Regions from separate parts of the Arthrobacter sp. AK01 genome, predicted to be linked through region 3. Evidence: predicted binding sites of a transcription regulator. Region 3 holds the regulator's gene; each other region holds the start of a gene.

Region 1 (3,975 bases), on a different contig from region 3:
CCCAGGGCAACAACGTTTGCTGCGACCACCAGCCAGAGCGTGATGGTGCTGTTGACGCCGGCAACATCCTGGGCGTACTTGATGGCCAGGGTTCCAAAGACAGTGCTGACTGCGGCGATGAAGGCGCAGCAGACCACGCGGAGAACATCGCGCCAGTGCAGCCGCAGGAGATCGGCAACGGGGAGCTTGGAGATCTCATTGTTCTTCTTGGCTTCCGCGAAGGCCGGCGGCTCGTGGAGGGTGCGGCGGATGAAGAAGGCCACCAGGACAACCACTGCGCTGAGCCAGAACGGAATGCGCCAGCCGATGCCGTACTTGATCTCATCCGGCAGTGCCACCACAGGGATGAACACCAGTGCCGCCAGGATTTGGCCACCCTGGGTGCCGGTAAGGGTCCAGGAGGTGAAGAAGGAGCGGCGGTTGTCCGGGGCGTGTTCAAGGGTCATGGAGGAAGCGCCGGCTTGCTCGCCGGCCGCGGAAAGACCTTGGCAAAGACGGGCAAGGACCAGCAGGACGGGCGCCCACCAGCCAATGGTCTTGAAGTCCGGGAGGCAGCCGATGACGAACGTGGCTGCGCCCATCAGGACCAGCGTGAACATCAGGACCTTCTGCCGGCCAATACGGTCGCCGAAGTGACCCAGAATCACGGCGCCGACGGGCCGGGCAACATAGGCGAAGCCGAAGGTTGCGAAGGACATGATGGCCGCGTTGGCGTCGGCCGAGGGGAAGAATACGTGGGGGAAGATCAGGGCCGCGGCAGAACCGAAGATGAAGAAGTCGTAGTACTCGACGGCGCTGCCCAGGAAGCTGGCAAGCGCGGCTTTCTTGGGTGTTCCGGTGGTTGTTTCAGTGCCTGGCGTCGCTGACGGCATTGTTTGGCTCATGGGAGGTTCCTTCTGTGACGACGATGTCGCGGATCTAGCTTCAAAGGGAAGACCAGAACGAGGTGCGGCCGGATCATCCCGAAAGTAACCACATGGTGAGAGCTACTTGTGCAATACAGCAATACTGGCTGTGAGTGGGGTCACTTGTCAAGAGATGTCACCACCATCTAGAAATAGCTCTCACTATGTGAGAGCATCGAGCTATGAGTGTGAAAGAGGACACAAAGACCGACATGGTCGGCAAAGCCCTAAGCCTTTTGGTACTTCTGGGCAATGAACCGCGGGGTGCAAGCGCGGCTGACCTGGCCAGGAGCGCCAGCCTGCCGTTCAGCACCACCTATCGCCTGCTGGGCTCGCTGACGCGCGACGGCTTTGTGGATTACGAGCCTGATGGCCGCCGCTACCACCTGGGATTGCGCGTGTTCCAGCTCGGTCAGAGGGTTTCCAATCATCACGGTTTCGCCGCCACTGCCTTGCCGGTCCTGCAGCGCGTTACCGAGCGCACGCATGAGGCCACCATCCTGTCCGTCCGCGACGGCAACCATCATCTGACGGTCAATAAGGTGGATGGCCCCAAGACCTTCCGCGTCACCAGCGATCCCGGCCATCTGGGTGCACTGCATACGACGTCGGTAGGCAAGGCCATTGTGGCGTTCGAAGAAGAGATCGAGCGGAAGCGCCTCCTGGAGGAGCTGCCCCTGGATCCACTCACGGAACATTCCATCACTGACCGCGACGCGTTCCGGGCGGAGATCGAGCAGGTACGCCGGCAGGGCTACGCGGTGATGGATGAGGAGAACGAGATTGGCATGCGTGCTGTTGCTGTGCCGGTTCTGAACTCCCAGGGCCACGCCTTCGCCTCCGTGGCCGTCGCTGTGCCCGTCTTCCGCCTGACCCTGGAGGAACTCATCGCCCACGTTCCCACTCTGCAGGAGGCTGCGGCGGAACTCGCGGCCCGCCTGCCCCAGCGCTGACCCAACTGAGTCGCAGTTAAAGCCGTTTTAGGGCCTCATAACGCCTTGAGCTGCGACTTGATTGGGTGCGCTCCCAGCAAATGTTCGCGATAAGAACATGCGTGCGGAATATGAACACTTGTAGTAGTCTAAATAACACCCGGTCAGGCGGCGCCCCAGAAAAGCGCAAGAAGCCCGCGGTGCTGAAGTCAAAGGAGCTTTAGGATGAGCAACCGAGCCGAGTCCGTTCTGGTGGGCCTCATAGGCGAAGGCGTCATGCCCTCGCTCACGCCGCCCATGCACGAACGTGAAGCCGATGTGCAGGGCCTTCGCTTGCTGTACCGCCCCATCGACCTGTTGGAACTCGCGTTGCCGGCCACCGCCGTCGGTGATCTCCTGACCGCAGCACAGCGCATGGGCTTCAACGGCCTGAACATCACCCACCCGTGCAAGCAGCTGTTGCTTGGGCACCTTGATGAAATTTCCGACGACGCCCGTCGCCTGGGTGCCGTCAATACGGTCCTCATCCAGGACGGTCGGCTGATCGGCCACAACACGGACTTCTCCGGCTTCGGCGCTGCGCTCGCCACCGGACTGCCGGACGCGAAGCTGGACCGCGTGGTCCAGCTCGGTGCAGGCGGTGCCGGCTCCGCCGTTGCCTATGCGCTCCTCAAGGCCGGCGTCGGCACGCTGGACCTCGTGGACATGGATCCCGCCCGCGCCGCAGAACGTGCCTCCGAACTCGGCGGGCTCTTTCCGGAAGCCACTGTCACGCCGCGGAGCACCAGCGAGCTGAGCCAGGTCATGCCCCTCGCCGACGGCCTGGTGCACTGCACTCCCATCGGCATGGCGGCCCACCCGGGTCTTCCCTTGGACATCGAACTGCTGGAACCGCGCCACTGGGTGGCCGACATCGTCTACCGCCCCATCGAAACGCAACTGGTCCGCGAAGCACGCGCCAAGGGCTGCGATGTCCTGGACGGCGGTCGCATGGCAGTCGGCCAGGCGGCGGATGCCTTCCAGCTCATCACCGGGCGGGAAGCCAACCGCGAACGGATGCGGTCGCACTTCCTGGAACTGATCGCCGTGGAAGACGCCGCGGCCGCGCTGGCCCCCGAGCTGACGAAGGCGGGCCACTGATGCGCACCGGAATCGCCACGGTCTGCCTGTCCGGCACGCTGAAGGAGAAGATGCAGGCCTGCGCGATTGCGGGTTTCGACGGCATCGAGATCTTCGAGCAAGACCTCGTCACGTCCCCGCACAGTCCGGAGGAAGTCCGGAGCATGGCTGCAGATCTTGGCTTGGGCCTTGATCTTTACCAGCCGTTCCGGGATTTCGACGGCGTCACTCCGGACCTGCTGAAGGCCAACCTTCGCCGGGCGGAGGCCAAGTTCAAGCTCATGTCCCGCCTGGGCATGGACACCATCCTGGTGTGCTCCAACGTAGCCACGGCAACAATCGACGACGACGAACTCCGCGCTTCCCAGCTGGCCGAACTCGCCGGGCTGGCCGGGGATCACGGCGTCAAGGTCGCCTACGAAGCGCTGGCCTGGGGCAAGTACGTCAACGACTACGAGCACGCGTACCGCCTGGTGGAAATGGTGGACCACCCCAACCTGGGCACGTGCCTGGACTCCTTCCACATCCTGTCCCGCGACTGGGACACTGCGCCCATTGAGGACATCAACGCGGAGAAGATCTTCTTCGTCCAGGTTGCAGACGCCCCCAAGCTCTCCATGGATGTGCTGTCCTGGAGCCGTCACTACCGCGTGTTCCCGGGCGAAGGCCAGTTCGAGCTCGCCAAGTTCATGGGCCACGTGGTCCGCGCGGGGTATACGGGCCCGGTGTCCCTGGAAGTCTTCAATGACGTTTTCCGGCAGTCCGACACCGAACGCACCGCCGTTGACGCCATGCGCTCCCTGATCTGGCTGGAGGAGCAGAGCGCCAAATGGCTCGCAAGCACCTCCCGTGAAACCGCAGCCGGCAACGGAAGCGCGTCCCGCCGTCGTTATCCCATGGAACTGGCCACGCTGCCCAAGGTGAACGAACCCGCCGGCTTCAACTTCGCCGAAGTCAAGGCTGACGACACCGCGCAGCTCGAGAAGCTCCTGGGCCAGCTCGGGTTCGGCTTCGAGGGC
Region 2 (3,975 bases), on a different contig from region 3:
AACGAAGTTTCGCGTCCGGCGCTGGACAATCCACGACCGGCCAGCGAGCTCGGCCCGGAGGCCGCCCCGGCTCTCGCCGGCCGTGGGGTCTCGGCTTTTGACCCGGTCACCTGGCTGATTGCGCAGGAGAGCAGCGATCGTGTGATGCTCATGAACAAACTCGCAGCTCCCCAGGATCACGGCTACGGCGATGTCCGCGACTACATGTACATCGTCATTTCCACCCACTCCATGGCATCGGAACCAGGTCAACCGGTATGGGCGGTCGTCGAGTCATCGACCTGCACGCCCACGCTGGACCTTGGCGAGCTGAGAGCCGGCGCAGTCACTCTTGATCCCTCGTTGCCGCCGGTCCCTGAGTCCGATCGCGTGGCTCTCCTCGTCACGGAGTTCGACTGCAACTCCGGGAAGAACGCCGAAGGCCGGATTGACGTCGTCAAGCTCGTCGAAACAGAGTCCACGGTCGAGGTCGTCCTGGGGGTGCAGCCCGCCGGGGCGCAGTGGGCCACCTGTCAGGGAAACCCGGCGACGCCCTTCGCTGTCGATCTCGAACGGCCGCTCGGGAACCGTACCATCCTGGACGCCGCCGTCCTGCCCGCGCGCGAGATCACAGCACCAGCCCGGCCGGGAACCGGCGGATAGCTCTATCTGCCTTCCCCGCCCCGGCGGGGACCAGCAGCCATGCCATCTCCGGCCCGCGATTTCACGGTTCCGCGGGTAGGTTTCGGGTGGAGATCGAACAATGTCCGCCAACCGCTGTACACTCAAGTATCGAACATATATTCGAATAAAGGTGTGTTGTGGGCGTGATCGTCGGCCCCCGCGTGATAGATGCGGGCTTTTCCCTGATGTCGGTACTGCTGGCTCCAATCCCGGTGGCGGCAGGGTATCCATCGCCTGCCCAGGACTACTTTGACGGCAGGATCGATCTCAATGAGCACCTGATCAAGGATGTCACCAGCACTTTCGTGGTGAGGGTGACGGGGCAATCCATGGAGGGTGCCGGGATCAGCGACGGGGACGAGTTGATCGTTAACCGGGCGCTGGAGCCCAAGGACGGGTCCGTCGTCGTGGCTGTCCTTGACGGTGAGTTGACCATCAAGAGGCTCCGCGTCACGCCCTCAGGGGTGATCCTCCAGGCGGACAATCCCAAGTACCCGGACATTCGCGTGCCGGCAATGTCTGAGCTGACCATCTGGGGCGTGGCAACCACGTGCCTGCATCACATCTAGCTGTCGCCGCCCCCGCTGATCCCCGAGTTGATCCGTTCTATCTTTGAGTGCACAAACGCGACATATGCACTTGAAGGATGGGTCTACTCCTCGATGGTGTCAGTCCGGGCCGGAACTGCTCGAAATCGCAGCCGTGACACTTCGGATGCTGGCCGAACCGACCCGCCTCAACCTTCTTTGGCAACTCGCCAAACCCCGGCTCATCCAGAAGACCATCAACCACGCCGACCACCAAGTCAGTGGCGAACCCGCCCACGACTAACCCAAGCGGTGTGATCAGCGGCAGGTTGATATCGAACTGGAGCTGATGTTGTGGGCGGAGTTCGGTCGCTGCTGCAACGCGGTTTCTTGTCGGCGGTCGGCGGTACAGTTGATGCATTCGAAGATATATTCGAATGCACGGGGTGTCCTGCGTGATGATTGCGGGCATGCGTGCTAGTGGCGAACGCAAGGAGAATGATGTCCAAGCCAGCTCTCATGCATCAAATGCAAGAGATTGCCCATGTGGATATCAACTGCTTCTATGCGTCGGCGGAGAGGGCCTTCAACCCCGCGCTGGAGGGCAAGCCATTGATTGTGTTGTCCAACAATGACGGTTGCGCCGTGACCAGGTCGCCGGAAGCCAAGAAGCTGGGCATTGGGCTGGGGGAGCCGTGGTTCAAGATCGCCCCACGGGCCAAGGAATGGGGGCTGATAGCGCTCTCCAGCAACTATGAACTGTACGGCGACATCAGCTCCCGGGTCATGGAGCTCCTGGCCCGCTACTCGGCATGGCAGGAGGTCTACTCCATTGACGAGGCGTTTCTCGGAGTCAGGGGACAACCACAGGACTTGCTGGAGCTGGGAAGCACCATCAAGGCAGCCTGCCAACGGCATGTGGGGGTTCCGGTCTGTGTCGGAATCGCCCGCACCAAGACCCTGGCCAAGCTCGCCAACAAATGGGCTAAGCACAATCCAGCCTTCCACGGCGTATGCCGCTGGGACTCGGTCCCCGAAGCCCAACGCGAAGCTCTCATGGCACGGCTGTCCGTCATTGAAATCTGGGGTGTGGCAACGCGGCTTACCAAGCGCCTGAACGCCCTGGGAATCTTCTCAATCCTGGACCTGGTCCACGCCGACCCGATTGCTTTGCGGGACAAGTTCTCGATTGTCATGATGCGAACCGTCCTGGAACTCCAAGGCACGCCCTGTATTCCCATGGAGGAAGAGAGAGTCGGCCGGGACCAACTGATCTTCTCCCGCTCGTTCTCCACACCGATTACGACGACGGACCAGCTGCGGCAGGTGCTCAGCGTCTACGGTCAAATGGCCAGTGCCAGGCTGGCCAAGCACGATCTTCAGGCCAAGCTCCTAACAGCGTTTGCCGCGACGTCCGTCTACAACCCGAACGATAAGTCCTTTCCCACGGTCACCGTGAGGCTGCCCATGCCCACGTCGGACCCCGTGCTCCTCACCAAGGCCGCACACGCGCTGGTCCCCAAAATCCAGGAAGGCGTGAAGTATGCCAAAGCCGGAATCATGGTCACGGACCTCCGTCCCAGCGGCAACCAGAAACCGTTGGAGATCTTCGAGAACCGTCATGAGGAGCGCGGCATCGGCCCCCTGCTGGAGCAAGTCAGCAAGCGGTATGGCCGGGGCTCCATCGGCCTGGGCCACGCCGGCATTAAGGGCGGCCCGGACTGGTCCATGAAACGGGACATGCTCAGCCCCCGCTACACCACCAACTGGGACGAACTTCCCCTGGTGAAGGCGGCGTAGCGGGGCAGGGGACGAGGAAGCGGAGAGCCTACGCCCGCAGCCGGTAACCGCGCTTCACGACGGTCTCCACGAGCTTGCCATCCGGCAGCGAGGACCGCAGCCTGCTGACTGTCATGTCCAGGGCGTGCACGGAGCCACGCAGGTCCAACAGGTCCGAGAGCGCTTCCCTGGACAATACGGCTCCACCCGCGCCGAGCAGGGCCCGCAGCAGCAGGAGGGGGGCCGGTGCAAGGTCCACCACCTCACCGTTGATCCGCAGGCAGCGCCCACGCAGCTCGATCGTTGCGCTCTTGGTTTCCAAACGGCGCACGTGGTTCAGGGACAGGTGCTCCGTCACCAAGCGGATCAAGGCACCCATCCGGTAGCGGTCGGGGATAAGGGGCGTCAGCCCGGCGTCGACCAGTGGCTGTGCGGTGACCGGCCCCACCGCGGCAACAGTCACCGGCCCCTTAAGGGCTTCGATGAGCTGCCGGTAGAGGCCCATTTCGTGAGCGGTGCTCCACATGGCATCCACCGCGGGGGCGCTGGTGAACGTCAGTACATCGAGGTTCCCGCCCACCACGGCTTCGATCAGGCGCGGCAGTTTGTCCTCGCCGTCGGGCTTCACCCAGCGGTACGGGGTCACCGTCAGGACCGTGGCGCCGGACATGCGGAGCCGCTCCAGCTGGCGGACGTCGGTGTATCCGTGCAGCTGCACGGCCACGGTCTTGCCACGAACGCCTTCGGCCAGCAGCATGTCCACCAGCGTGGCCGTGGTTTCGTCACTGCTGATTCCGACGTCGGCAAGACCGGCAGCGCGCACGGCACCGCGGGCCTTGGGGCCACGGACGAACATGCGGCAAGCGGACAGGGTTTCCAGGAGTTGCTCGCCGATGCCGAACGAGTCCGCGGCCTCGCACCAGCGGCGCATTCCGTAAGCCGTGGTGGCGATACAAATGTCCGGCTTTGCCGCAATGATGGTGCGGGTGTCCTCGATGAGGACCAT
Region 3 (3,975 bases):
AGCGCCTCAAGGAAGGCCGTGGTTTCCGGCTCGGTCCCTGCGGTGACCCGCAAGTGTCCGGGAATGCCGACGTCGCGAACCAGCACACCCGCGTCAAGCAGGCCTTGCCAGATGGCGTGCGGGTTCTCGAGCCCGCCGAAGAACACATAGTTGGAGTCTGAGGCTGAAGGCTTGAGACCCATGCGCAGGAGTTCGGTCACGATGCGGTCGCGTTGGACCTTGATGTCCTCGACGTCGGCCATGAGGGCCTCGCGGTGGTTGAGGGCCGCCAGGGCAGTTGCCTGAGTAACAGCCGACAGGTGATACGGGAGGCGGACCAACCTGATGGCGTCTGTAACCTCGGGTGCTGCGGCCATATAGCCCAGCCGGGCGCCCGCGAGGGCGAAGGCCTTGCTCATGGTGCGGGAAACGATCAGGCGCTCGCGCCCGGGCAGCAAGGTCAGGGCACTTGGCGTGTTGTCGTGGGCGAACTCGTGATAGGCCTCGTCGACGATCACGATGGCCTGGCTGGCTTCCCCGGCCTCGTAAACGGCCTCAACAACTTCCAGGCCCAGGCCTGTTCCGGTGGGGTTGTTGGGCGAGCACAGGAACACAATGTTGGCTCCTGTTTCACGAACCTGCGCTGCCGCCGACGCCGCATCCAAGCCGTAATCCTCTGCCCGGACTCCGCGTACGTATTCGGTATCCGTGCCACTGGCCAGCAGGGGGTACATCGAATACGTGGGCGGGAATCCGAGTGCCTTCCGACCGGGTCCGCCGAATGCTTGGAGGATCTGCTGCAGGACCTCATTTGAACCATTGGCGGCCCAAATGTTGTCCGGGGTGAGATCGTGGCCAAGGTATTCGGCCAAGGACTCGCGCAGTTCAGTGAACTCCCGGTCCGGGTAGCGGTTCAGCCCCGTGGCCGCGGCGGCAACGGCTTCCGTGATGGCCGCCTGGACGTCCGCGGGAACGCCATGAGTGTTCTCGTTGACATTGAGCAGGATAGGAACGTCAAGCTGCGGTGCGCCATAGGGGCTCAGTCCACGCAGGTTGGTCCGGAGGGGTAGTCGGTCTAGTCGCTCAAGCTGGTCACTCACCAAGACAGTTTAAGGGGCTACCGGGACTGCCGAGTAACTGTGACGCCGCGCCACCGGATCCAGCCACGGTGGAACGCGCTAGCTTGCCGGGACGAACAAACGCTGCCCGGGCTGGATCCGGCCACCATGGAGGTCGTTGAGCTGAATGATCTCGGAGATGACATCCCTGGGATCGCGCTCCGGAGCAGCTGCGCCGGCGATACCCCACAGCGACTGCCCGGGCTGGACCGTCACGGTCACCGCGACCGGCGGCTGGAGCTGCGCCTGCGAGTCCGAGGCCTTGGCAGGGGACGTAATGAAACCGGCCAGGCTCAGCAGCGCAGCCACCAGCAGCATTGCGGGGATGCCAAAGAAGACCATCCGACCCCGGCGGGTAAGACGCAGGCGCGTCGGCGCCTGGGTAGTGCGGAAATCAGCGAACGTAGTGATTGCGGACATGAGCTGAGCCCTTCTGAGCTATTGCCTTGCGCCGGATTCCGGTACATGGCTGCCAATTCTTTGTGTTCCCCTCCCCCGATCCCGGATGTTCGAACACTCTGTTCGAACATCCGTCATCCGGTTCGGGTTTATAGAACACATATTCGAACCTTGCTATGACATTTTTAGCACTTATCAACGAACGGTGTCGAGACTCGCTAGAACAAATGTTTGATAAACGCCTGTGCCTGCCCTACGTTTGAGTGAAGAAACAGCACTGTTTCAGTGGAACAGGAGGGTCTGACATTTTTTGCAGACCCGACACCCCTGGATCGTTCCGGGGCGAATGGAAAGGCACTGGCGAACATGGCAGCGAAAGCCACAGGCGGCGGGGCACCCCTGCGGAGCCAACAGCCTCAAAAGAGTCCCAAGAGCCTGACTGTCCGGCAGAAAAAAATTCTGGAGACCATCCAACGCTCGGTGAATGACAATGGGTATCCGCCAAGCATGCGTGAGATCGGTGACACCGTCGGCCTGGCAAGTTTGTCGAGTGTCACGCATCAGCTTTCCCAGCTCGAGAAGCTCGGCTATCTGCGCAGGGACCCCAAGCGTCCCCGTGCCATGGAAGTCCTGATGCCGTTGACGTTGGATGGCGGACCAATTCCCGGCGTCGAAGCCCCTGCGACGCTGCGCAGCGCGGGTGGCCTTGCCGTCACGGAGCTGGCCAGCGCCAGCGATACTGCCATGGTTCCCCTGGTGGGCCGGATCGCTGCAGGCGGCCCCATCCTGGCTGACCAGGCAGTGGAAGACGTCTTGCCCCTTCCCAGGCAACTTGTGGGCCACGGCGAACTGTTCATGCTGAAGGTGGCAGGCGACTCAATGATTGATGCCGCCATCTGCGACGGTGACTGGGTTGTTGTGCGCCGCCAGAACGACGCCATCAACGGCGACATCGTGGCCGCACTGCTGGATGACGAGGCTACCGTCAAGACGTTCCGTCAGCGCGATGGCCACACGTGGTTGCTGCCCCAGAACACCCAATACGAGCCAATCCTTGGCGACCAAGCCACCATCATGGGCAAGGTTGTCTCTGTTCTGCGTTCCCTGTAGGTGCCCACTAGGTAGGTACCCCAAGCCTCCTGGGCGGCTTTTGCCGCACCCAGGAGGCTTTGTTGGCCCCACGAGGCATTGTTGGACCTAGGAGGCCTTGGCGGAGCCCAGGCGTTCCAGCACGCCGCGCACAACCGCCCTGTCCGTCGTCGCCCAGAACGGCGGAAGCGCAGCCCTCAGAAAACCGCCGTAGCGTTCCGTCGACAGCCGTGAGTCAAGCACGGCCACGACTCCCTTGTCTCCCGTTGAACGGATAAGGCGCCCAGCGCCTTGTGCCAAGCGGATGGCGGCATGCGTTGCTGACACGGCCATGAAGCCATTCCCGCCCGACTGGGCGACTGCCCGGGAGCGGGCAGTCATCAGGGGATCGTCGGGGCGCGGGAAGGGAATGCGGTCAATCACCACCAGGCGGCACGAACCACCCGGCACGTCGACGCCCTGCCAGAGTGACATGGTGCCAAACAGGCAAGTGTCCGGCTCATCTGCGAATTGCTTCACAAGGGCAGCCATGGTGGATTCGCCCTGGCAGAGAATGTCCATGTCAAGGCGCAGCCGCATGGCGTCGGCGGCTTCTTCGGCAGCTCGCCGCGAAGAGAAGAGACAAAGCGCTCCCCCGCCGGATGCCCGGATGAGGTCTTCGAGCTCATCGAGAGCCTCGGGCGAGGTCCCACGCCCCGGCTTGGGCAAGTGCTTCGCAACATACAGCACCCCCTGTTTGGGGTAATCAAAGGGCGATCCAACATCAATCCCGGTCCAGCTCGGGGCGCCGTCGCCGATGAGGCCCAGACCTCCAGCCGCCGGTTCGAAGGCAGAGCCAATCGCCAGCGTGGCGGAGGTGAGCACCACGGTGTGGCCCGCGAAGAGGCCTTCGCGCAGCCGTCCCGCGACGCTGAGTGGCGCGATGTTGATCAGTGCCGGTGCCGTTTCGTCAGGCTGCGAGTAACCCTGTTGGGGGTCGAAGGTGCTGTTGCGGGAAAACCAGACCACTTCCCGGTTCTCCTTGGCGGCCAGCATCCGCTCGCACAATTCAAGAATGAGCATGAGCCGTGAGCGAGCGAGCTGCCTGCCGCCGTCGACCGCGTTGGAAGAGTCGGTCTTGGAATCTGAGAGCGCCGCGCGGGTCGCATCGCGTAACTGGTCAAGGCAGTCAAGCTGTTCGTCGTTGAGCCCACTGGCCAGCAACCCGTTGGGCACCCCTGCGATGGCCATGTCCAGGCGCTCCGCCGCAGCGTTGACGGCATCCACCGTGATGGCGGTGTGCTTGCGTGCGCTTGAGGCCGCGGCATGAACCATGGCCACAGACAACTGGCCCGAGACCGCGCCGGTCACGCGATCCTGCAGCTCGTGTGCTTCGTCCACCACCACGACG

What was found. Region 3 encodes LexA, which represses DNA repair genes until DNA is damaged. Its sites were predicted from a motif close to TCGAACANNTGTTCGA; they were not measured.
Region 1: the regulator LexA is predicted to act here: its motif matches at 1,950-1,965, upstream of LN996_RS10635 (shikimate dehydrogenase).
Region 2: the regulator LexA is predicted to act here: its motif matches at 1,612-1,627, upstream of LN996_RS02820 (Y-family DNA polymerase).

The regions. Positions count from the first base shown of each region.
Region 1 is NZ_JAJOHP010000025.1:7,371-11,345, forward strand. Features, by position in the region: gene LN996_RS10625 (MFS transporter) at 1-884, opposite strand, end outside; gene LN996_RS10630 (IclR family transcriptional regulator) at 1,088-1,858, shown strand; gene LN996_RS10635 (shikimate dehydrogenase) at 2,063-2,977, shown strand; gene LN996_RS10640 (bifunctional sugar phosphate isomerase/epimerase/4-hydroxyphenylpyruvate dioxygenase family protein) at 2,977-3,975, shown strand, end outside.
Region 2 is NZ_JAJOHP010000005.1:8,138-12,112, reverse strand. Features, by position in the region: gene LN996_RS02835 (hypothetical protein) at 1-642, shown strand, start outside; gene LN996_RS02830 (LexA family transcriptional regulator) at 801-1,232, shown strand; gene LN996_RS02825 (hypothetical protein) at 1,297-1,494, shown strand; gene LN996_RS02820 (Y-family DNA polymerase) at 1,692-2,990, shown strand; gene LN996_RS02815 (uroporphyrinogen-III synthase) at 3,019-3,975, opposite strand, start outside.
Region 3 is NZ_JAJOHP010000010.1:43,640-47,614, reverse strand. Features, by position in the region: gene LN996_RS05310 (histidinol-phosphate transaminase) at 1-1,079, opposite strand, end outside; gene LN996_RS05305 (LysM peptidoglycan-binding domain-containing protein) at 1,158-1,517, opposite strand; gene lexA (transcriptional repressor LexA) at 1,863-2,606, shown strand; gene LN996_RS05295 (ATP-dependent DNA helicase) at 2,694-3,975, opposite strand, start outside.